Regions from separate parts of the Gorillibacterium sp. CAU 1737 genome, predicted to be linked through region 4. Evidence: riboswitches for the same ligand, from Rfam matches in the RefSeq annotation. Region 4 holds a riboswitch; each other region holds the start of a gene.
What was found. Region 4 has a riboswitch for cyclic di-AMP ahead of AAFN83_RS15960 (KamA family radical SAM protein). Riboswitches for the same ligand answer to the same signal wherever they lie in the genome.
Positions count from the first base shown of each region.

Region 1 (5,892 bases), on a different contig from region 4:
TCCTGAAAAATGAAAAAACCGCCTCTCGGACGATCCTGTCCTAGGAGAGACGGCTGCATTTTATAGAGGGATTCCCACTCGACCCAGCATGAAATCACCTAGGAAGCGAGCCTGTGCTTATGGTTCATTTCTCGTGTTTATGTACCCTTTTATCGGTACTCACCGGGATAACCGAGGGCTTCTTCGGGACGGCGCAGCCGGTTCCATACGAGCGACACGGCATAGCCTGCGCCGAGCATCAGGAAGGCATACATCGGGTACGCATAGCGTGCCACCGGGATGAAGAGCAGTTGAATGCCGACGAGAAGGAGCAGGCCGACAGCAAGGAAACGCAGCGGGCGGTTGCGGAAGCTGAGCAGTGCGAGCCAACCGACCCACGCGAAGGCGAGGTGAATCGCGGTGAAGACATCGGCCAGCACGCCGGGCAGGGTGAGTCGAGGGGTCTTAAAGATGACCATAAATTTACCGACGGTGAACCAGCGAATCCACAGCCAGGGGTCCTCCTTCAAGCCTTCCTTAAGCCGCTTTATTCCCTCCTGGAATTGATCACCCTTCTGGGCTTCGTTCCAATCGATGGTTCCCTTGAAATACGGATCCGTTCCGGCGAGGAACGGGTTGCCCATGCCCCCCTTGGCGGTGAGCACAAACTCATTCAGCGTGACGAGGTTGCGAATCCACCACGGGAGCATGAGGAGAACGAACGCTCCGACCGCGACGAGAATCTCGCGCATGTACAAACGCCGGTCCCTCACCCACAGGAACAGGTAAGGCACCACAGCAAGCGGCAGCACCTGAGGACGGATGAGGACGGTCAGCGCAACGAGGAATCCTGCCGCGATATGATCGCGCAGCCGGTTTCGGGTGAGGATCTTCGCCTGCGCGAGCAGCATGCCGAGGAAGGCGGCAAGGAACAGCGTCTCCGTGGTCAACAGCTGCGGCGACCAGATGTAGGTCGGGTAAAAGGCGGCGATTGCAGCCGCAATGAGACCCGCCCGCGGGCTCCACAGCTCACGTCCGATGGCGAACAAAAGCAGCACGGAGGCGGCACCGAGAACGCACTGGAGGTATCGCACCGCATCTTGTGCGGCAGGCAGACGGTCGGCTCCATAGAGCTTCACGAACGAAGCTACGAAGAGCGGATAGCCGGGCGTTACCCGGGCATTGGGTTCTTCGGCGTTATAGGCATAGACGCCGGTCGTGACCAGGCGTACCGCCTGATCGGAGTAGTTCTTTTCATCGTGGGACAGCTTGGTGCTCTCGGAGGTTGCCACATAGCCGACGCGTAAGACAAGCGCGGCTGCAACCAGCAGGACAAGCAGGATCCCGTACAGCTTTTTCATGAAGGCTCTAGTCCTTTCCTGGAAAATGCAAGGGCACTTCCTCCAGAATAACAGACCGAAGCCGGATCGACCAGCACTTGGATGAAGCGGATAGGAGGATAGAGAATCGGGAGACTAGACGCTCTGCAACAGGTAAGACACTTCCCCGCTGCGCGAGTAGATCACATTCTTCGCACCTAGATGGCGGTAGATGGGACGCGGTACACCGCTCTGCGAGATGACGGTAATCGGCCCTTCCGTCCAGGAGCTGCACAGCTTGAGGTACCGGCAGGTGAGGTTGAGGCTGTCCTCAAACAGGAAGACCATGCGGGCCGGCTCGCCCACCCCATCGGGAAACCCGCTGTCCTTGGTATCCACCTGGATGAAGTCCTGAACGCCCAGCTTAGCCAAGCGCTCCCGTTGATCCGGGTGGTTGATGAGGACGGCAAAGGGTATTTTTTTGAATCGAAGCATGCGGATGAACTGTTCTCCTGCGGGACTTGGAGCAGAGACAAGCACTCTCTTCTGGCCGTCCTGGATGGTTTCCATAAAAAGCTTCCTCCCGGTGATCCGGTCCGCGTTCGCGCGGGCCCTGCGGATCTGAAATGCGTGTACGTGCAGTTCCGGCAAGCTTTTTGTATGCATAACAAAAAGAAGCCGGGGAAAGAGACTCCATCCCCACGGCTTCTTCCCAAGACACCCTCTTCGCGAGGATGGGATTCGCAGCGCAGAACAAATAAGCCCCTCTCGAGACGCTTGCGAGGTTAGCTGTCGGATTCGGGCGTGAGAGTCGCCCTACCTTTGGCGAAAAAGGCCAAAGGATTCACCCCTGTAGCGCGCATAGCGCACTGTTCGGTTCCCCCGCTCCCCTGAAGCGTGTGCGCGGACCGATGGGGTCAGAGACCCGGTCTGGTTTGCACCCGCTCTTACGGGAATTCAGCGTATGTCGTAATCACGACTCGTATCATACAGCGCCGCCGCTTCCTCTGTAAAGGCTCGCCGTTTGCAGCCGTTGGCGACAGCGACCGATCCAAGCGGCGAAAAACGCTTACTTCTCCGCCGCTCGTGTCCGCGCTCGCGCTAGGGCGCGTTTTCTCGCTATTTCACCAACTGTCCCCGCGTGACGCCGAGCTGATTGGTCGCCTTCAGCGCCTTCCATACCTTGGTTCCGCTGATTTTCCCTTCCAGCGCATCCCGGTATAGAGCCAGTACCTCGTGTACCTTCTCCGGTGTCTCTTCGAGGAACTCCACCCGGAAGCGGCGCAGCCCCAGGTCGAGGAACTGCGGCAGGTACTCCGCGCCAGATTGCTCGATGGCATTGTATACCGTGTTGCGGCAGCCTTCGTCCACCCGCACCGGATGGGACATGCCGATCCGGTCGCGCAGCGAGGCGCGTTGGCTCTCGCAGGGACGGCCGCAGTTGGTGTAGTTCGTTCCCTCGCTCATGAACGTGCAGTACACGCAGTGCTCGGTGTGATACATCGGCAGATGCTGGTGCAGCACGAGCTCCGCGCGCGACGTGTCGGTCTTCTCCAAAAGATCGATCATCTGCTGAATGTTCAGGTCATAGGATGGGGTGAAGAGGTCAAGCCCTGCCTCCAGGAAGAGCGCCGCCGTCCGGTGATTGGCGACATTCAGCGAGAAGTCGCCGATCAGCTCGGGGTGGCGGTCTTCCGGGTGAAGCTGCCGCTCGCGCATGAAGTAATAGAGCGCGCCCGTATTCCGCACCAGCACGGCGTCCGGCTGAAGCCGCAGGATGTGCTGGAAGAAGCCCGTCTCGCCGGGCATGTGAATGCGCGGCGTCACGAGCGCGATTCGCGCGCCCGCCGCCCGCACCGCTTCCACCGCGGCCGGGAACTGCTTGATGAACTCGAAGTCGGCGTAGAGGAACGTCGCTCCGGCTTCGAGGGCTGCATGCACCTGCGGCAGCGTGCGGCAGAGCACGGTCAGCTCTGGGGCAGCCGTCAGCTCATTCGGCCGAACGGGCGGCCGGTCGGCGGCAAGCCGTGCTTCCTGTTCTTCGCGGCTGCGAAGCGTGTAGCGAGGCGGCGCCTCGCGCAGCACCGTGAGCTGCTCCGCCGCCTCGCGGCGAAGGCGATTGAGCTCCTTCATGGGCACGATCAGGTCGTCCGTGAGGACGAGCTCGAGCTCCGTGAGCTCAAACAGCGTGCCGCCCAGGCGGCCGAACTGCTCGCGGAACAGCGCCTCGTCCATCGGGCGCTTCAGCGCCTGTTCCAAGAGCGCCTCCGAGTCCACCTGCACGGTATTGCGGGTTGCGAGATCGGTCCACCACGTCTTGAGCGGCTGACCGAGCACGCCCAGCACCTTCACCTTGACCGGGAAGGTCCGGTACGGCTTGTCCGTCTCGAACGTTTGGCGCAGCCGCTTGTCGAGATGCGGGTCGTTCGTCTTCCAGACGCGGTCGCCCACATTCACGCGAGTGAGCGCCACATCGTGGCGGCCCGGGATGATTTCGGCGAGCCCTCCGGGCACCTCGCCCTCGACCTTGACCCCGCGCTTGCGCAGGTCATAGACGCGGCCGCCCTCTTCCTTCTGCGTCGGGTCGCCCGCGTCGAAGACGATGCCGTCGCCGCGCTTCAGCGGCGCTTCGAGCTCGCAGAGCACGCCGTCCTTCAGCACTTCCTTGACGCGGCCGAGGTACACACCCCGGCTCTTCGGGAACGTGCCCTCGACGAGCGTCTTGTTGTTCGTCCCCTTCAGGAAGCCGGGGGTAAAGCCGCGCGAGAAGCTCTGCTGCAGCTCGCGCAGCTCCTCCTTCGACGGAGACGGGTCCTCCCCGGCAAAATACCGGTCGATGGCCGCACGATACTTCGCCGTCACATTCGCGACGTATTCCGGGCTCTTCATCCGTCCTTCGATCTTGAAGGACGTTACGCCCGCCTCGATCAGCTCCGGCACCAGCTCAATCGCCGCCAGGTCCTTCGGCGAGAGCAGGTAGGCGATATCGCCCATCGGCTGATGGACGCCGTCAACCATCAGGTCATACGGCAGGCGGCAAGCCTGCGCGCACTCTCCCCGGTTGGCCGAACGCCCGCCCCACATCTCCGAGGTGAGGCACTGGCCGGAATAGGAGACGCAGATTGCCCCGTGCACGAAAATCTCCATCGGCTGCTTGGCATGCTCTCCGATGGTGCGAATCTGCTTCAGGTTGTTCTCCCGTCCCAGTACGACCCGCTCGATGTTGTAAGCCTTGGTGAACTCGACCGCTTCCGGCGAGGTCATCGTCATCTGCGTCGAGCCATGGATCGGGAAATCCGGGGAGAGGTCCCGAATGAGCCGCACCATCCCGAGATCCTGCACGATGACGGCATCGACGCCCGCCTCGGTGCAAGCCTCGATCAGCTGGCGCGCTTGCTCCAGTTCATTTTCGAAGATCAAAATATTGACGGTGAGGAAGCCCTTCACGCCATAACGGTGCAGGAACGCCATAACCTCCGGCAGCTCCTCGGTCCGAAAGTTGTTCGCCCTTGCTCGCGCATTAAACTTTTCCACGCCAAAATAGACCGCATTCGCTCCGTTCGCTACCGCTGCGCGCAAGCAGTCCCAGTCTCCCGCGGGAGACAACAGCTCGATATCTTCCTTGCGTAACGTTCCCATGAATCCTCCTGTCAGCACCGCCTTCGATCCGGCCGTGCTCTTGTCTCTCTAGTGTACCGGAAACAGAGGGGCTTTTCCATCGCCGGCGTGAAGGGAATCACATCCTGCAGCGATTTTTTTCGGCCTATCCGCCAAAAACGGATATACTGCCCGGCCAGAAATGTGAGATAATTAACACCACATTTGATCGACAATCGGCGAAGAGGCTTGTAGAGGGAACCGGCTCGATTCGAATCGGGCGAAAGGATGAAGGCGCATGATTGGGTTCGTCATCAATCCCGTATCCGGCAATGGACGGGGGACCAAGGTTTGGCGGCAGGTGGAGAAGGAGCTGCGAAAGCGGGGCATTCCGCATGAAGCCCGCTTCACCGAAGGGGCAGGCGATGCGGAGCAGCTTGCTCGCGAAATGGCGAGGAGCGGAGTGTTTCGGACTATTGCTGCTGTGGGTGGAGACGGGACGGTGAACGAAGTCGTCACCGGCTTGATTTCTGCGGCGGGGGCAGGGGGGGCGTCGCTGGAAAAAGAGCTGCGGTGGACCGGAGCTCTTGTGGGCTGCTCGTTCAGTTATATCCCGGCCGGCTCCGGGAACGACTTTGCCCGCAGCCACGGCATCCCCGAGGAGCCGATCGCTGCGCTGAACGTATTGCTTGATGCGGCGTTTGGGGGCGCCTCCTTCGACATGGACCTCTTGCGACTGGGCGAGACCGTAGCCGCCAGCTCGATCAGCTGCGGCTTCGATGCGCAGGTGGCCATCACGACCAACCAAGCCTCCTACAAGCGCTGGCTGAACCTCATCGGGGCAGGCAAGCTCGCGTACGTCCTGTCGGTCCTTCGCGTTCTCTTCACTTACCGTCCCGCAGCTCTTACCCTCCGCGTCGATGGACGGGAGAGCCGCTTCGAGCGGGTATGGCTGGTTGCCGTGAGCAACCTTCCTTATTACGGGGGCGGCTTTCGC
Region 1 covers NZ_JBDQQO010000009.1:175,513-181,404, reverse strand. Annotated here, with positions in the region: gene AAFN83_RS18060 (glycosyltransferase family 39 protein) at 150-1,340, opposite strand; gene AAFN83_RS18055 (hypothetical protein) at 1,455-1,868, opposite strand; cyclic di-AMP (ydaO/yuaA leader) riboswitch at 2,057-2,206, opposite strand; gene AAFN83_RS18050 (U32 family peptidase) at 2,418-4,937, opposite strand; gene AAFN83_RS18045 (diacylglycerol/lipid kinase family protein) at 5,194-5,892, shown strand, end outside.
Region 1: linked by a shared signal. The riboswitch ahead of AAFN83_RS18055 (hypothetical protein) and the one ahead of AAFN83_RS15960 (KamA family radical SAM protein) in region 4 are both predicted to bind cyclic di-AMP.

Region 2 (5,892 bases), on a different contig from region 4:
GTTATCCTGGGCGGATTGCTCTACGTGCTTGGATTTGGTGGGTACCTGGTGGTTCAGGGCAGGTTGGACGTGGGGGCAGTGGCGGCCTTCCTCATTTCCTTTGAACAGCTGTCCAATCCGATGAGCAAGCTCTCCAGCCTGTGGACGGAGCTGCAAGGGGCCCTCGCGCAAACGAACCGGATGTTCGAGGTGATGGACCTGGAGGACGAAGATGCCGGCGGGGCGGAGCCCCCGCAATCGGGCCGACAGGATCGGAACGGGGATCTGGTCATCGAGGAGGTCTCGTACCGGTATGCTCCAGATCGGCTTGTGCTGGATCAGATGTCCCTCGTCATCCCGCAAGGAAAGATGACCGCGTTCGCCGGGCCGAGCGGCGGCGGCAAGAGCACCCTCATGAAGCTGCTTATTCGGATGTATGAGCCGGAGGCCGGCACCATCCGGCTTGGCACCGAGGAGGTGGCGTCCATCCCGGTTCGGGAATGGAGGGAGGGGCTCGCCTATGTGCCGCAGGAGCCTTACCTCTTCTCCGGAACGCTCTATGAGAACATCGCCTGGGGACGGCCTGGCGCCACTCGCGAGGAAGTAGTGGAAGCGGCCAAGCAAGCCGCCATTCACGACTTCATCATGCGTGCCCCGGAGCAGTACGAAACCCGCATCGGGGAACGCGGGCTTACACTATCCGGCGGCGAGCGCCAGCGGCTCTCGATTGCCCGCGCCTTCATCCGCGATCCCAAGCTGCTCCTGCTGGATGAACCTACCTCCGCCCTCGACAGCGAGAGCGAGGAGAGCGTGCAGGCGGCGCTCTCCCGATTGATGAAGGGACGTACGACGGTGACGATCGCTCATCGGCTCTCCACCATCCGCGATGCCGATTGCATCTACTACATGGAGCAAGGCCGGGTGTGGGAGTCGGGCACCCATGAAGAGCTGCTTTCGCTGAACGGTCGTTATCGCGCGATGTACGAACGCGGGCGAACGGCCACTGAATTTGAACTGACGAAGGAGGAGTATGCCTCATGAACGGAAAACCTTCCTTTTTGAAGGTCGCCGGACGGCTGGTTCGTTACGCTTCCGGGCGTGATCGCATCCTGCTTCTGGGAGCCATACTCCTGCTCTCGGCCAACCTGCTGCTCGACATCGGGATCGCAGCCATTCAGGAGCAGTTCATCGACACCATCAACCAATCAAACCTGGCTACGCTCATGCGATTGACCGGTATCTGCTCCGCCGCTGCCCTCGTCGTCCTGCTCAGCTTCATGGCGCAGTATTACCTGAAGCGGCTGTCCATTCGGCGGATGACGCGAGGAGTCGCCGAGGATCTGTTCGCGAAGACGGGACGGCTTCCGTTCCGTACCGCCGAGGAGATGCATTCCGGCGACCTCGTCAGCCGAAACAGCAAGGACACGGAGCTGTCCATGAAGCTGGTGGAGAGCGCCATCTTCGATCTCGGCTATAACCTGGTGCTCTGCCTGGTCGCCTTCGGGTACCTGGTCCGCCTGAATGTGGTGCTCGCTTTCGTGGCGCTCGGCGCCGGTCCCCTTGTGTTCTTGAGCGGCCGCTTCTTCGACCGCCGCCTGCGCGGCTTGTCGGAGAGCATCCTGGCCAAGGAAGCCAGCGTCCGCGCCATCCTTCAAGAGATCCTGCAAGGGGTTCAAGTGGTTCGCGTCTTTGGGATGGAGGAGGTGCTGGTCGCTCGCTACGCCGAGGAGCGCAAGCAGCTCAATGCGATGCTGCAGCGCCGGGCGATCCTGAACGGATTGCTGTGGCAGGTCTCCTCCTTCATCAACGGAGTGGTCCTGATCGGCTGCGGCGGTCTCATGGCCTACTACACCATTCAAGGAGAAGCCACTGCCGGCGGCATGGTGGCGTTCATCCTTCTCATGGGCCGGGTGCAGTGGCCGTTCGTCAACATGTCCCGGACCTGGGGAGCGGTCCAGGAGTCGCTCGGCGCGGCCGATCGCGTCTTCGCCGTACTGGACCTGCCCTCGGAGCCCGGAACGGAGTCTTCCCGCCCGGCGGCTCCTACGGAGGCAGCCGACGCTCCGGTGCTCGCGCTGAAGGACGTTCACCTTCAGCACCCCGGCCAATCGAGCGAGCCGCTCTTCAGCGGACTCAGCCTCGCGGTTCAACCGGGGGAGACCGTCGCTGTCGTGGGGCCGAGCGGCTCGGGCAAGACGACGCTCGCCCGCCTCGCATGCGGCCTCTATGAACCGGATCAAGGCGATGTGGAAGTAGCGGGCGTGCCGCTCTTGACCCATCGGGAAGAAGCCCGCTCTCACCTCACGTATGTTCCGCAATCGCCGTACCTCTTCTCGGGGACCATCCAGGACAACATCGCCTTTGGCTCAGAGGGAGCGAGTCGCGACGCCATCGAGCAGGCAGCCAAGCTTGCCGGAGCTCATGAATTCATCGAGCGCCTGCCGGACGGCTATGACACCGTGCTCACTGAGAGCGGGGCGAACCTCTCCGGGGGTCAGCGGCAACGGCTTGCGATTGCACGTGCCTTCCTGCGCCAGGCGCCGCTGCTCATTCTCGACGAGGCGACAAGCGCGCTGGATAACGAGTCGGAGGGAAGGGTTCAGGAGGCGCTCGACACGCTCATGCAAGGACGAAGCACCCTGGTGATCGCTCACCGCTTATCAACCGTTCGGGGAGCGACGCGCATTGTCGTGCTGGATCGGGGAAAGATTGTCGAGACAGGCACACATGCGGAGCTTTTGGCACGAGGCGGTCTCTATGCCCACCTGTACGAATTGCAATTTGCGCAAGCGGAGAAAGGGGAGCTCGCGGGAGCGGCTTCCTGATCCGTCGGCAGGGGATGGCTTCTGCGGGACGAAATTCCTAATATAGCAAGCGAAAAGCCCCCGAACCACGGGGAATCCGAGTGGTTCGGGGGCTTTTCGAAGCTGGACTGGATCGTACGGGCTTACTTGGCGATATCGTTGTACTGCTCGTTCGTCAGGATTCGGCGAGCGGTGACATACCGCTTGGCATAGTAGGATTCGCTCAACTTGTTCTTGATCACGCCGTTGTTGGTCGACGCATGAACGAAAACTCCTGCTCCAAGGTAAATCCCGACATGCGAGATGCCGTTGCCGCCGGTGTCGAAGAACACCAGATCGCCTGCGCGAAGATCGTCCTTGTCCACGGCCTTTCCTTGCTTCGCCTGATCTCTCGAACTGCGATCGAGAGAGATGTCAAAGGCATCGAAGACGTACTGGGTAAAGCCGGAACAGTCGAAGCCCTTGGTGGTCGTGCCGCCGTAGCTGTAATCGATGCCGATCAGCTTACCCACCTTGGTCTCCAGCTTGCTGGAGTCATCGGCGAACGCGTGACCGGACATGATTCCGAGCGTGAGCACGAAACCAAGCAATGCCAAAACAGCCTTCTTCAAGACAAAATCCCCTTCCAGTGCCTACGAGGTTAGCTAAGGGTTCGGTTGAAGGTTCCCTATGATCCTTCTCTTGCAAGATCAATTCACCCAAGACGGTTCCCCCGTTTTCCTTGCGGAAATTCGGCTTGTTCGGATCCAACCCGTGCTGGATAGCGAGCGGATTCAATCGTTCGAAAAACTGTATTCGCCTTAAATCGTCTGTTTCCTCCCTACTATATTAATTTTCTATAAAAAAATGTGTGGACACTCGAAAAATAGGGGCACCCGCCCAGAACCGTCAAAAAAGCGAAGCTTTGTCCAAAAAGGACGAAAGCTTCGCTTTTGTCGGGTCCGGCCTATTGAGCATTTGCGGTCAGACGTGCTCGCTCTTCCTCATGAACAGCTCATGCTGAGCGGTGATTCCCCAGAGGGAAAGGAAGGTGCGAACGAAGCTGAAGGCCTGGTAGAGCAGGAATGTCCACAGCCCGGCATCCCAGAGCGCGGCGGTCACGACCCCCGCGGAGAGAAGGCCGGTCAGCAGGAGAAGCAGCGCGGCCAATCCGAGGATGGACAGGCTTGAGGTGACCGCCCGGATCAGGGTCGAGAGAAAGGGCTGCTCGCTCGCTCGACCAAACTGCAGGTGGAGAAACAAGAGGTGCAGCAGGTATCCGTAGGCGGCATAGGCGGCAGCATAGAGGAGGAGCGTGTTGGGCTGTGCGGCCACGCGATACAGGTCGTTTACGGAATGGATGGCAGGGAAGAGCCAGAAGAGCGGAACCAGGGTGAGGGTCATCTGGAGCAGGTAATAAACGAAGAACGAGAGACTGAGCATCCTCACGCCCTTCATGAAGCGATAGCCGGTGTTCAGATGAGTGTGCACGAGCGAGTAGAAGACTCCGGCATTCAGGAAGGGGGTTATCAGCATACGAAGGCCGAGCAGCAGCAGGAGTCCCCACAGGACCTCTCCCGCGAGGTCGGATTTGGCGAGCCGGAACTGTGCCTCCATGAGGAAGAGCTGGGAGCCGCCTTCGGGTCCGTGGGCTCCGGGATAACGGGCAAGAATCGGGACGACATGAGCCTTAACCAGCTTGAAGAGTACGAAAGCCCAGGCGAATCGGTACAGAAACAGGAGGAAGAGGGCGAAGGGCTGCCTCCAGGCGCTCGCCCAGCCGTCTTTGAGTAAGCGGAACATGACCGTCACCTCACCACGCGACCCCGATCATGAGGGCCTCGATTATTTTTTGCAGGCTGAGACTGAACCGGAGCTGCTGCTTGTCATCCACTTGCGCCTTCAAGTGGTTGTTAATGACGCGCGATTCCAGGACGAGCGTTCGCTCGGGGTCGATCTGGACCCAGTCGACAGGGGCAGAGTGAACGAGCTTGTATTGAATCTCGCTGGCCTCTGTGCTCCAGGCGATATCCTTGGTCGAGCCGTCTGCGAAGTGGATGCGAACCGGAACGGTTGGCCAGGGGCCGCCCAACTTGCGGATGAGAATCTGGCTTTCGTAAGCGGGCATCTCCTTCGTGGAGCCTTCAGCCTTCTGGACCCGGATGCTGTCTACCGAAAAGTCGGACATGAGATTCCCGTAGACATAGGCGTCGAAGAAATCCGCCCAGCTTCTTCCTGTGACCCGTTCGACTACCGCCTGAAAGTTTTCTGTTGAGGGATGCCGGAACTTGTATCGATCAAAATAGGCCCGCAGCACTTTGTTCATCTTGTCCGCGCCAGTCTGCCTCTCGATGGCGTTCAGCACGAGCTTGCCGCGGAGGTACACATTGTCGGCGTAGTGATCGTGCGAGCCATATTTCCAGGAGAGCTGCTGCAGCGGCTCCGGACCGGTGATATAAGCGGCTTCCACTGGATGATTCGGCAGTTCCCCATACTCCCGCTCCATCACCTTGTCCTCTGCATAGGAAGTAAAGGCTTCGTCCAGCCAAGCCTCCTCAAACTCGTTGGAAGCCACCATGCCGTACCACCATTGATGACCGATTTCGTGGACAATGACGCGCTCCAGGCTGAGATCGGGGGTCTCCGAAGAGGCTCCCCATGCGGTGATAAGCGTGGGATACTCCATCCCGCCCGCTCCGTTCCCGCCTGCGGGAGGAACGACGATGGAGAGGGTGGAGTACGGGTATTCCCCATACCATTCGCTGTAGCGGGTGAGGGCTTTTTTGGCAGCTTGAAAATAGCGGTTCTTTAACGGCTTGTGCAAAGGATCGAGGTACAGCTTGATCTTGACCCCGGGAACGCCCGGAGCGGAGAACTTCTCCTCCTGGTAGACAAAGCGAGGGGAGGCCGCCCAAGCGAAGTCATGCACATCATCGGCATAGAAGCGGTAGGTCTTGGAGGTCTTGTCCTCTGTTGCCGGCTTGGTGGGAAAGCCGGTTGCCGCCACGGTGTAGCCGGAAGGGACCCGGATCTTCACATCGTAGATGCCAAAATCCGCGTAGAATTCCGAATTGCCGTGGTATTGATGCAGGTTCCACCCTTCTTCTGTGCGGCCGCGCGTTCCCGCCGG
Region 2 covers NZ_JBDQQO010000004.1:407,879-413,770, forward strand. Annotated here, with positions in the region: gene AAFN83_RS11610 (ABC transporter ATP-binding protein) at 1-1,020, shown strand, start outside; gene AAFN83_RS11615 (ABC transporter ATP-binding protein) at 1,017-2,804, shown strand; gene AAFN83_RS11620 (C40 family peptidase) at 2,927-3,394, opposite strand; cyclic di-AMP (ydaO/yuaA leader) riboswitch at 3,398-3,530, opposite strand; gene AAFN83_RS11625 (hypothetical protein) at 3,747-4,565, opposite strand; gene AAFN83_RS11630 (M1 family metallopeptidase) at 4,576-5,892, opposite strand, start outside.
Region 2: linked by a shared signal. The riboswitch ahead of AAFN83_RS11620 (C40 family peptidase) and the one ahead of AAFN83_RS15960 (KamA family radical SAM protein) in region 4 are both predicted to bind cyclic di-AMP.

Region 3 (5,892 bases), on a different contig from region 4:
CCGTTGACGTTGCACCTGAACAGCGGCCGGTCGTTTTTGTTACGCATATGGAGCATCACTCAAATCAAATCTCGTGGAAGGAATGCCTGGCGGATGTCATCGTGCTGGAACCGGATGAGAACGGCCTGGCCAGCTCAGAGAACCTCGAGGCGGAGCTGGTTCGCTTTGCTGATCGCCCATTGAAGCTGGGAGCGTTCACGGCTTGCTCGAACGTGACAGGGGTTATGCCGAAGCTAGGGGCTTTGGCAAAAGTCATGCACCGCCACGGGGGGATGGTTTTTGCCGATTGGACGGCCTTCGCTCCCTATGCCGAGCTCGATATGCACCCCGACGATCCCGAGGAAGGCTTGGATGCCGTCTATTTCTCCCCTCATAAATTCCTAGGAGGCCCCGGTGCCAGCGGGGTGCTTGCCGTTCATGCCCGACTGGTAAACGGAGAGATCCCGGATCTCCCCGGAGGAGGGACGGTGCTGTGGACGGACCGTTGGGGCGGGGTAACGTATTTGGAGGAGAAGGAAGAGCGAGAGGATGGGGGAACACCCGGCTTCTTGCAGGCTGCCAAGGCCGCGTTCGCCATCTCGCTCAAGGAAGAAATGGGCATAAGTGAGCTGTGTGAGCGGGAGGGACAGCTAACCGAACTGCTGCTGAACGGACTCGACACCTTGCCGGGGATCCACATTCTGGACAGCGCGCTTCAGGAAAGGCTTCCTATCGTCTCCTTTCTCTGCCGGGATCTGCATTATCCATTGGTCGTTCGCCTGCTTAATGATCGGTATGGTATCCAATCCCGCGGAGGCTGTTCCTGCGCAGGGACGTATGGGCATTTTTTGTTTGGCCTCTCCCCGGAAGAATCCGAACGAATCCGCCGGAAGGTAGAGAGCGGACACCTGTTGGAAAAGCCGGGCTGGGTTCGGCTGTCTCTTCACCCGATCGTATCGGACGAAGAGGTACACGCACTCTTGCGCGCCATGCGCGAGATCGTTCACTATGCTCCGCTGTGGAAAACAGACTATCGCTACGACCCCGTTCAGAACGATTATGTGCACAAAGGACAATGGAATCGAACAACGAAGCGAAACTGGTTCTCTCTGTAGCGAGGGCCAGTTTCGCTTCGTTTCTATTATTTACCGGATCAACCGGCACTCTAGCTGTGATAGAATAGAAACGGTCATGCCACACCCAAATCAGGCCGAAGCTCTTGACCAGAGCGCGGGGGACCCCATTCTTGGGGTGAAGCTGCGCCGATGCGCAGCCGGGATTTTCTCTTTTTCCCGAACCCGTCAGCTAACCTCGCAGGCCGCCAAAAGGAGAGTGTCTTTCTTTGAATACTCGCAAAACTATTTTTACCCGTCGTCTGATGACCACCGCTCTCGCCGGCAGCCTTCTTGCCGCGCCTTTGCTCGCCTCTGGTACGGCTGATGCCGCTTCCGCTTACCGCGTGAAAGCGAATGATACCCTTTGGAGAATTTCCGTGAATCAAGGCGTAACGCTGAACTCCCTGATTCAAGCCAATAGCTGGATCAAGAACCCCAATATCATCTGGGAGGGCATGGTGATCACCATCCCGACCAAGACGACCACCAGCACCCCGTCGAAGACCCCTTCGACTCCGGTGACTTCGACCCCGTCCGCACCATCCACAGGGACGTCGGCAACCGATGATACCGCTACGGCTTATGCCAAACAGGTAGCCTCCATCGTCAATCAGGAGCGTGCGGCAGCGGGACTGAGCCCGCTCACCTTCGATTCGGCCCTGTCCAAGATGGCCGTCGACAAGGCGAAAGACATGATCGTGAACAACTACTTCAGCCATACGTCGCCGACCTACGGTTCTCCATTTGATATGATGACCCGTTATGGCATTCCGCATTCCTATGCCGGTGAAAACATCGCCAAGGGCCAACGGACGCCGCAGGAGGTCATGACCGCCTGGATGAACAGCGCAGGACATAAGGCGAACATTCTCAATGCGAACTACAAAAAAATCGGCGTCGGCTATTACAATGGCGCTTGGGTACAAGAGTTTACGGACTGATCTATAGAATTTCGTTCGAAACGGAAGAAGCCTCCTACCAAGAATGATTCTTGGAGCGGAGGCTTCTTTTCGTTTCTGTATGCAGTTGGATGAAATCATACAGGTGAGGACGGAACAGCCTTACAGCGCATTCGGAAGGGGCCGCTTGGCTGCCTCCAGCGAGAGGAAGGCCGTCGCGAGAGAAAGCAGGCTGACCAGGAACCCGTAGGTGTACAGGGAGTGGACGCCGGTCATGAACTGGGCCGCACCGGTGAGCAGGCTGCCCATAACCGTAACACCAACCGCCGTTCCGATGTTCCGTGAGAACATCATGAGGGAGGTGGAAATCCCTTTTTGATCCCCGTCAACAAACTGTTGGGAGCCAATGATGGTGACGGTGACGAGAATCCCGAACGCCATCCCTTGAATGAACAGGGCGGTTAGGCTGTACAAGTAGCTGCTTCCGGCTGACAGGTAAAACAGCTGGACACCGGACAGAACGAGGAGGACGTTGCCGATGATCAAGAGGCGGGAGTACCCGTAGCGGAGGATGAGCTTACCAGCGGGTACGGACATGAGCATCCAACCAGCCGATTGCGCAAGCAAGGCTACACCGCTCACAAAAGTGGAGTACCCTTGCTCCTGCAGGAAGGTCGGAGCATAGCTCGCGGTGCCAAACAATGCTGCATTCGACAGGAAGGCGTTGATGTTCATCCGCCGGATCGGTCGGCTGCGGAAAAGGGCAAGCGGGACGATGGGCGAGCTTTGCCGCCGTTCATAAGCAATGAAGACAGCGAGCAGGGCAACACCGGCCAATACGAGCCACCAGGCCTGCTTCTCAAAAGCGGTGGCGGCCAGCGTCAGGCTTACGCCTAAGGTGAAGAGCACGGCTCCTCCGTAGTCCACCGAGGCTGGCTTTGGCTCGTATTCTTCCTTGTAAGCCCTCAGGAAGAAGAGGGACAGCAGGCATATCGGGATGTTGATGTAGAAAATCCAGCGCCACGAGGCATACTCCGTGAATAAGGCGCCGAATAGAGGGGCGATAACCGCGGAGATGCCCCACATGGCGGAGAAGAGCGCCTGGATTTTTCCCCGTTCCTCGATGGGATACAAGTCTCCGGCGATAATCGCAGGAAAGGGGTTCATGATCCCAGCTCCGATACCCTGAACCGCGCGGAACAAAATGAGCTGCATCATGGTTTGAGACAGTCCGCAGAGCAGAGAGCCGATGAGGAATACGATGATGCCGGCAGCCAGGATGGTTTTGCGTCCGTATAAGTCTGAGATCCGTCCGGCGATGGGGGTAAGCACCGTTGAGAAGATCATATAGGAAGCGAATGCCCAGGCGTAGAGCGAATAACCGCCTAAATCCTTGACAATGATGGGCATGGTGGTGTTGATGATGGTGGTGTCCATGGAAGCGACCAGCATGGCGAGCACGATGCTGACAAGCACCTGCATTCGGTTTTGCGGTCGATTGAGCGTGGCTGGCATGAAATTCCGTCCTTTCCGGGAATGATGAAATCAAAGCATTTTCCGATTATAGCGCGTTTCCTTCGGGAAGAACAAGGGAAAGCTTTCAACGTCTCCTTCAAGCGGGTTTCATTTGAGCGAAGCGGCAGTGAAATGCTATACTAATCCCGAGTCATCTACACGTCTTTAAAAGGAACAGGAGGTACATCCCCTATGAGCGATCATCACGAACCAGAAGCCGGTAGCCGTTTGGAACAGGCAACCTTCGCGGGAGGATGTTTCTGGTGCATGATTAGCCCGTTTGAAGAGCGTCCCGGCATCATTTCCGTGGTCTCCGGCTACACGGGTGGTCATAAGGAGAATCCCACGTATAAGGAAGTATGCTCGGGAACGACGGGGCATACGGAAGCGGTTCAAATCACGTTTGATCCTGAGATTTTTCCCTATTCCGAGCTGGTGGAGGTATTCTGGCAGCAGATTGACCCGACCGATGCGGAAGGTCAATTCTGCGATCGCGGCGAATCGTACCGGACGGCCATCTTCACGTACAGCGACGAGCAGCGTGATTTGGCAGAGGTTTCGAAGAAGCGCCTGAATGAAAGCGGCCGCTTCAGTCACCCCATCGTCACCCCCATCGTTCCGGCGATGCCTTTCTATCCGGCAGAGGAATATCACCAGGACTTCCATAAGAAGAACCCGGAGCACTACAAGCAATACCGCAAGGGATCCGGTCGAGATCGGTACCTGGAGCAAGCATGGGGAGGGGAGAACCATTAAAGAGAGCTCTGAAGACTTGAAAAAGCGCCTAACTCCCCTTCAATATGAGGTGACCCAAAACAGCGCGACGGAAGCCCCCTTCCAGAACGAGTTCTTCGACCATCACGAAGAAGGCTTGTACGTGGATATCGTCTCGGGAAAGCCGCTGTTCACCTCGCTCGATAAGTACGACTCCGGCTGCGGCTGGCCCAGCTTCACCAAACCGGTGGAGGAGGAAGTTGTCAAGGAGAAGGCTGACCACAGCCACTTCATGGTCCGCACCGAAGTGCGCAGCACGGAAGCGGACTCTCACCTCGGCCACGTGTTCCCGGATGGACCCGCCGATAAGGGCGGCTTGCGCTATTGCATCAACTCCGCCGCTCTTCGGTTTATCCCGAAGGACAAGCTGGAGGAAGAAGGCTACAGCGAGTACCGGACGTTGTTTTCGTAAGGCTCTGTCCGGCTGATTAGAAAGAGGTTTTGGCCGCTGTAGTTAACGCCATAAAATACCAGTAAAAAAGGGCTTGTCAAACAACCGGGGAACGTGATATATTATTCCTCGGTTGTTCGACAGCCAAGCGGACAACGATAAGCGCAGCAACGCGCAAAATATGCGGTCATGGCGGAATTGGCAGACGCGCTAGATTCAGGTTCTAGTGTCAGCAATGACGTGGAGGTTCAAGTCCTCTTGACCGCACTACTTTCAGAAAACAGACTTTTCGTGGCAATCGGCCATAGAGAAGTCTGTTTTCTTTTTTCGTAATTTCACAATCCAGCATCTCATCGAAACCGACTTGTTTTCCAGCGTTTCTACACACAATCTTAACTCCATTTGCCATTCCTTAATCCCGTGCTTATATCGAGGGTGCTAAGCTTTGTAGCGTAGCAAAAACTTCACCGGGAAAAGGAAGGGAAAACGTCATGGACGATATTTTGCGAGGTATGGGGTTGCTGTGCATCATCATGGTGACCTTGCACGCGGCAAAGAAGATCATGGCTCATCTGGAGGCAGTCCGGGCATCGAAAGGGTCGGAAAATTACGAAGACAATGCCGTGTACAAAGCAGCTTGCGTGTTTGCTGCAGGTGGGTCGGAAGAAGAATTGAAACACATGCTGGCGGACAGCTATCAATTCGACTCTACGAAAGCGGAGCAGATCCTTCTGTTATCTAATTCAGGACGAGTGGATCGAGACCATGCTTATGCAATTTTCATTAAGGCCGTTAACGATGTGTTGGGGGAGGAAGTTTACCGCTTAACTCAATCCTGACGTTTCTCCACTGTTCCAGGCGGCAGTCTTCAGTTTGGTAAACTAGTAGCATGGTAGCACAGTTGCTTGAGAGGCTTCGAAATCCGTGATTAAATGTAGGAATGGCAGAGCGTGCCCAGCGGGTTGGAGGCACGAGAACGATTGCGGAGAGTAGGCTGTGCGGTAGAGATGAAAAAAACAGGTTTGGATTTACTCGTCATCATGGCGGGGGCTTTCGCCTTTGCGCTCGGCATCAACGTCTTTGTCATTCCTCACGAATTTGGCGAGGGCGGCGTAGTCGGCATTACGATTATTTTGTATTATCTGCTGGAATGGCCGCCGGGCTGGACCAGCCTGGTTATCAATATGCTGCTGCTTGCAGCGGGGTTTCGCTTTCTGTC
Region 3 covers NZ_JBDQQO010000001.1:903,430-909,321, forward strand. Annotated here, with positions in the region: gene AAFN83_RS04195 (aminotransferase class V-fold PLP-dependent enzyme) at 1-1,094, shown strand, start outside; cyclic di-AMP (ydaO/yuaA leader) riboswitch at 1,178-1,314, shown strand; gene AAFN83_RS04200 (CAP domain-containing protein) at 1,322-2,035, shown strand; gene AAFN83_RS04205 (MDR family MFS transporter) at 2,156-3,508, opposite strand; partial or broken gene msrA (peptide-methionine (S)-S-oxide reductase MsrA) at 3,701-4,694, shown strand; tRNA gene AAFN83_RS04215 (tRNA-Leu) at 4,857-4,940, shown strand; gene AAFN83_RS04220 (hypothetical protein) at 5,165-5,512, shown strand; gene AAFN83_RS04225 (YitT family protein) at 5,681-5,892, shown strand, end outside.
Region 3: linked by a shared signal. The riboswitch ahead of AAFN83_RS04200 (CAP domain-containing protein) and the one ahead of AAFN83_RS15960 (KamA family radical SAM protein) in region 4 are both predicted to bind cyclic di-AMP.

Region 4 (5,892 bases):
ACATCCCGGATCGGGTGGGCGATGAATTCGACCAGGTGCAGCAGAAGCTGCGGGAGATCGGATTTACCAAATGGGTCTTCTTCCGTCAAAAGATCATGCAGCACGTCCCGCTGTAACTCAAACAGCCCGCCAAACCGTCCTCACGGGGACGAATTGGCGGGCTGTTTTATTGGCGAGCGGTTCCGTTTGGCGTCAAATGTTGAGACGGCCTTTGGCCGCAGCTGCCTCTCCTTCCGCCTTCAGGCTCGCCTTATCGGGCTTGCCCAGAGGCGTGTAGGGCAGCTCCTCGCGAAACACCAGCTCCCTCGGCATCTGGTAACGGGCCAGGCGACCGGCCCGAAGCCAAGCGAGCAGCTCGTCAGCGGTAAGGGAAGCTCCTGGGAGCGGAACGATGAAGCCCTTCAGCCGCTGACCGAAGGCTTCGTCGGGAACGCCAATGACGGCGGCATCCGCGACGAGGGGATGCCGCCGCAGCACCTGCTCGACCTCCAGCGGGTAGACATTCTCTCCCGCAGAGACGACCAAATCATCCGTGCGGCCTCCCAGGTAGTAAAGACCGTTCCGATCCCGATACCCGATATCTCCGGTGGCGGTCCATTTTCGGCGGCGGCTGGCCATCGCGCTCCGGCTCCGCACCGAGAGAACGCCAAGGGTGTCCGGCGGAGCCTCTCGTCCGCTGGCGTCCTCGATACGAACGCGCACCCCGGGGATGCGCCGGCCAATCGTCACGGCCGATTGGCACAAGTCCCCAGGGGCGGCGATCAACGTGAGGCCGGCTTCCGACGTGCCGTACAGGTTGTGCAGCACAGGCCCGAGCGTACGTGTCACCTCCTCGACTAGACGCGGGCTCAGCACGGCGCCGCCGGCGGCGATGCACCGAAGGCTTGTCATCGCCTCGGGGTCCTGGGCGAGCATCTTCTCAACCATGAGCGGCACCGCCGTCATGACCTCCACCTGATGCTCGCGTACCGCTCGGCAGGCTTCTGCTGCCTCGAAGCGGGGGCGCACCACGGTCTTCCGGCCGAGGGCAAGGAAGACAAACAGCACCGCGAGCCCATACCCGTGAGATAGAGGAGTTGCCAGGTAGGCGGCGTTCGCCTGGGTGAGCTTCAGCCGATTCGTCAAGGCGAAGAAAGGCCCCAAGTAAGCAAAGAGAGACGGCTTATGCTCCGCTTCCTTGGCCTTGCCGGTCGTGCCGCTCGTCAAGAGAACAAGCCCGCCGGATGCAGAGCGTGCCAAAGGCGAGCCTGGGGCTCTTTCGTCCAGAGCTTCGCCAGCCAAGAGGGAAAGCGGAAGCCGCTTCAACCCTTGGGGTAAAGGAACACCAAGGGTCTCCCCTGACGAATAAGCTTGTTCCGGGCGGGTCCGCCGCTCTCGCGCTTCCAGCCGTTCAGCGGCATCCTCGTCATGGACGAGCCAATCCAGCCTCTGCTCCTGCAGGCGACTGGCCACCTGCTCGTTGGATAGCTCCGGGTTCAGCAGAACGAGGTCGGCTCCGGTGCGGGAGACGGCGATGATGAGCCGAATGAACGCGGCGCTGTTGCGACACAGCGTCCCCACCCGCTGTCCGCGGGTCAACCCATTCGAATCGCGAAGCCGTTTCGCCAGTTGTTCGGAGGAAGCCGCAAGCTCGCGATAGGTTAATGCTTCCCGCTCATCGGCAACCGCCGGACGGTCTGGATACAACCGGGCGGCATACTCGACAAGGGCCAGCAGGTTGATGCCGTGGCGATGAATCGAGCGAACCAGCGCGGCCATGGATGAAGTCCCGAGAAGGCGGGCGAGCGGGTAGCGGCGAACCGACCTTGTACGCGGGTTCGGGATCATGACCGCTCCTCCCCGAACCTCTTCTGCTTTCGCACCGCCGACCTTGCCCATGCGGGATGGAAGAGCCAAGCCATCGGGCAAACAATGCGGAACCACCACGGATGAACTCGCTTCCTGTGCGTATACAGCATGCGCAGGATGCGCCGGGCCGCCTGGTCGGCAGCCATCGTCGGAGCATTCCGATAAGCCGCCGTTGGCTCGATCATCGGGGTTCGAACGAGCGGCAAATAGATGGTAGACGTCCGAACCCCCGCCGCCTTAAACTCAGGTGCTGCGGATCGCAGCCACGTATCCATGGCGGCTTTGGAGGCCTGGTACGCCGCCCAATGGGGAAAAGGCGGCAGAAGCACATTGATCGTGGAGACATTGACGATGTGGCCGCCGTTCGCCTGCAGATAAGGCAAAGCAGCCAGAATGAGAGCCACGGGTGCCGTATAGTGAATCGCCATCGTTCTTTCGAAATCATGGAGCCTTCCGAGTGACTCCAGGATCGGCCGGCGGATGGAGTGCCCGGCGTTGCTCAGGAGAAGATCGATGCCCCGCGGCTCGCGCTGCATGAGCTCGATCAACCTCTTGCGGTCATTTTCTTGCCGGAGATCGGCGGCCAGCACCTCGACCGATGCGGGCTTCGCCGCCAGCTCCTGCTGGAGGGCATAAAGCTTCTCCTCTCGGCGGCCCGTGAGCAGAAGTCGGACGGGAACCTCCGCAAGCTGCCTTGCCAACTGCTCGCCTATGCCGGAGGTAGCCCCGGTCAGCAGAATGGTCTTGCCTTTCAGCGCAAGAGCAAGCTTATCGAAATTCAGCGAAGTGTGAGGGTAGAGTGCATGCTCCAACAGACGTCGAAAGGCCATGGCGACTCCTTTCCAAACCAGGGTGGCAATTAGGGGTGACAGCTTGTGCTGGAAGCTTTGGGAGAGGCCGGGACGGTCATGACGAACCGCTGCTTGCTTCCGGGAGCGCTCCAATAGCGTTCGTGTCCCGGAAGATCGTCAAACCAAGCCGCGTGAGGCGGGCAGTCCAGCAGCATCAGCTTGCCGTAGCGTCCCTCCCGGGACTGGTGATATTTCAAATAGGCTTTTCCTTTCTCAATGCCCAGAATCTCGATTTTGCCGGAGGAGTGGCTCATCACGAGACGAACCCGTTTTCCAAGGCCGGAGGTCCGTGCCTTCGCTTCCTCTACAAGCCGGTAGACCCTCTCCAGCGGAAGGACGAACCTGATGTTCCCGGCTACCGGGCGGTTAACAAAAAAGTAATAAGGCGCGACCCCCATCCAAGACAGGCGGTCCAGAAGCTCCCCGAGGACACCCGCATCATCATTAATGCCCTTCAGGATCGGCGTCTGGTTCATGACGATGGCTCCCGCATCCTGCAAGGCGCGGAAAGCGCGGCAGGCCTCGGGTGTCAGCTCCCTTGGATGGTCCATGTGCGCCATGATGTAGATTCTCTTCTCCGGTGTGGAGTATTGCCGAACGGCCTCCAGTAAGGCTTCATCCTCATAGATTCGCATCGGCTGGAAGGCAGGCATCTTCGTCCCAAGTCGGATGATTTGGACATGCGGAATCTCTCGAAGCTTGCTGAGGATGGCCGTGAGCTTCCCGGTCGAGAGCATGAGGCTGTCTCCTCCGGTAAGCAAGACGTTGCTGATCTCGGGATGCTGGGCTATGTAGGCAATTCCCGGTTCCGGATTCGCGGTTGCCTCTTGGACTTCCTGTTGGAAGAGTCGCTTGCGGAAGCAATATCGGCAATAGGAGGCGCACACCTCCGATACGACGAGCAAGGCGGTTGCGCCATACTTGTGCTGGCAGCCGGGAACAACGTAATTGGCTTCTTCATCCGAGGCGTCCAAGCGGCCGTATTCAGCCAACTCACCTTCCCCCGGAATGACCAGCCTGCGAATGGGATCGTGCGGGTCGTTCCAGTCGATCAAGTTTAAGTAATAGTCATTCACGCGCAAAGCATATCGCTCGGCAACGGAGCGAATCTTCTTTCGCTCCTCTTCATTCAGATACGTATCCAGTCTGGCCATAGTGGCGAAGCTTGCCGGTGTCATCATGGATCGTTCCTCCTTATCCTTATGGGCAGATATGCGCTTGCTGCACCCGCAGGGCGGAAAAAGTGCCATCCGCCGGGTCGGACCTCCTCTCCTTGCTGGAATGGGCTGTCAGGAACAAGAAACAGCCAGCAGACGTTCAGACAGAAGGGTCGATGGATGCAAAAAAAGACCCGGAAAGGGTCTTGTCGCGTTCTGCTCATGAGGAAAAAGACGGACCCATCTTCTGCCGACGAGGTTAGCTGACGGGCTCGGGAAGGATGGTTCCCTATGCCGCAACAAATGCGGCGATTCGCCCCAAAGACTTGGTTCCCCCGCTCTCCGGACGAATGGTCCGGAAATTAAGCGCTACCAATTATTGTACCCTTGATCTCCGCATCTGGCAACCCTGGGCAACAAAACACCCCTTCCGCCGAAACGGAAGGGGTATCATTCTAATTGCGGGGGCAGGATTTGAACCTGCGGCCTTCGGGTTATGAGCCCGACGAGCTACCGGGCTGCTCCACCCCGCGTCAACTTTTACATCATATCACGATCAGCAACAGGATGCAACAACAATCTTCTTTGATTCTCCGCAAAGAGAGGCCGGGCACCCGAAACAAGGGTGGTGAATAGGAAAACGCCTGCCGAAGGTGAACCTTTCAGCAGGCGTCCATAAACAGTCAGATTAGTTCTTTTTCAAACGGAGGCGAAGTCCTGCACCCAATAGGATGAGCCCAAGACCGATGACCTGCAAACCGCGGCTGCTGGCCTCTCCCGTTTGCGGAAGGGTGGCAGGCGGGGTGCTTCCCGATCCCGAACCGGAGCCCGAGCCGCTGGGATCCGTTCCGCCGAACGGAATCTCATCCACGTCGATCTCCACGATCACTTCGGTCTCGTTGCCATCCTGATCGCGTATTATGATGACAAAATCATCTTTGCCGGTGTAGCCAGGCTTCGGAGTGTAGGTCCATTTCCCATTCTCGTCAACCGTTACCGTCCCATTGCTCGGGTCTTTGCCAACTGTAGTCGAACCCCCCGGTGGAACGGAGACTTCACCGCTCACCGGTTTGTCTTTGTCCGTCTCTTCCTGCTGCTTGGTAGGCGCAGGGGTAGGCGTAGAGGTCGGTGCCGCCGTAGGTGTCGCCGTTGGCGTTGTAGACGGCGAAGCACTTGGCGACGGGCTTGGCGTCGTCGTAGGTTCCGTGCTAGGTGTGACGGTTGAGCTAGGTGTAGGTGTCGCGGTCGGCACAATCACAACAGGCGTTGTCGGTGTTGCCGTCGGGCTTTCCGACGGCGTTTCACTCGGCGTTACAGCAGGCGTAGCTGTCGGAGTTCCGGTAGGAGTAGCCGTCGGCGTTACCGTAGGAGTCACGGTAGGCGTCGCGGTCGGCGTTACGGTAGCCGTTGGTGTCGCGGTCGGCGTTGCCGTCGGCGTTACCGTTGGCGTGGCCGTTGGGGCTACGGTTGCCGTTGGCGTTGCGGTCGGTGTTGCCTTCGGCGTAGGCGTCGGAACAATGACCTTCGCGTTGGTCAAGGTCCAGCTCCAAGTCGCTTGGGCCGAGTTCACCTGGAACGAACGCACCGTGGAATCCAGAACGTATCCAGCTGGGGCCTCCACTTCCTTCAATTCATAGTTCCCGCTGCGAAGATTTTCGAATTTCAGAACTCCGCTTGCATCGGTGGTGAGCGTATTGACCACTACGCGGGTGGCACCGACTACACGAGACAGTTCATACTTCGCTCCAGGCAGGAGCGAGGTTGAGTCAGCCAAGTCTACCTTTTTGACCGTCAAGTCTCCACGCAATCCCGTGATGGTGCCGGATCCGCTCGAGAACGCAACGATCACCTCCTGCGTGTTGCTCTTGGTCACCTGCACCGTGTTTTCACCGGAGAAGGAAACGGTATTACCGACTTTCTCACCGTTGCCGGCAAGAATCGCCGATTGGTACTCCAGGATGTAAGGCTTCGTAATGAGCTGGAGGAAGCCAAGCTCAAACGTTTGCTGTCCGCTCGCATCGGTGTTGATCGTCAGG
Region 4 covers NZ_JBDQQO010000007.1:175,183-181,074, reverse strand. Annotated here, with positions in the region: gene AAFN83_RS15975 (histidinol-phosphatase) at 1-116, shown strand, start outside; gene AAFN83_RS15970 (AMP-binding protein) at 193-1,827, opposite strand; gene AAFN83_RS15965 (SDR family NAD(P)-dependent oxidoreductase) at 1,824-2,678, opposite strand; gene AAFN83_RS15960 (KamA family radical SAM protein) at 2,708-3,880, opposite strand; cyclic di-AMP (ydaO/yuaA leader) riboswitch at 4,092-4,235, opposite strand; tRNA gene AAFN83_RS15955 (tRNA-Met) at 4,316-4,389, opposite strand; gene AAFN83_RS15950 (collagen binding domain-containing protein) at 4,545-5,892, opposite strand, start outside.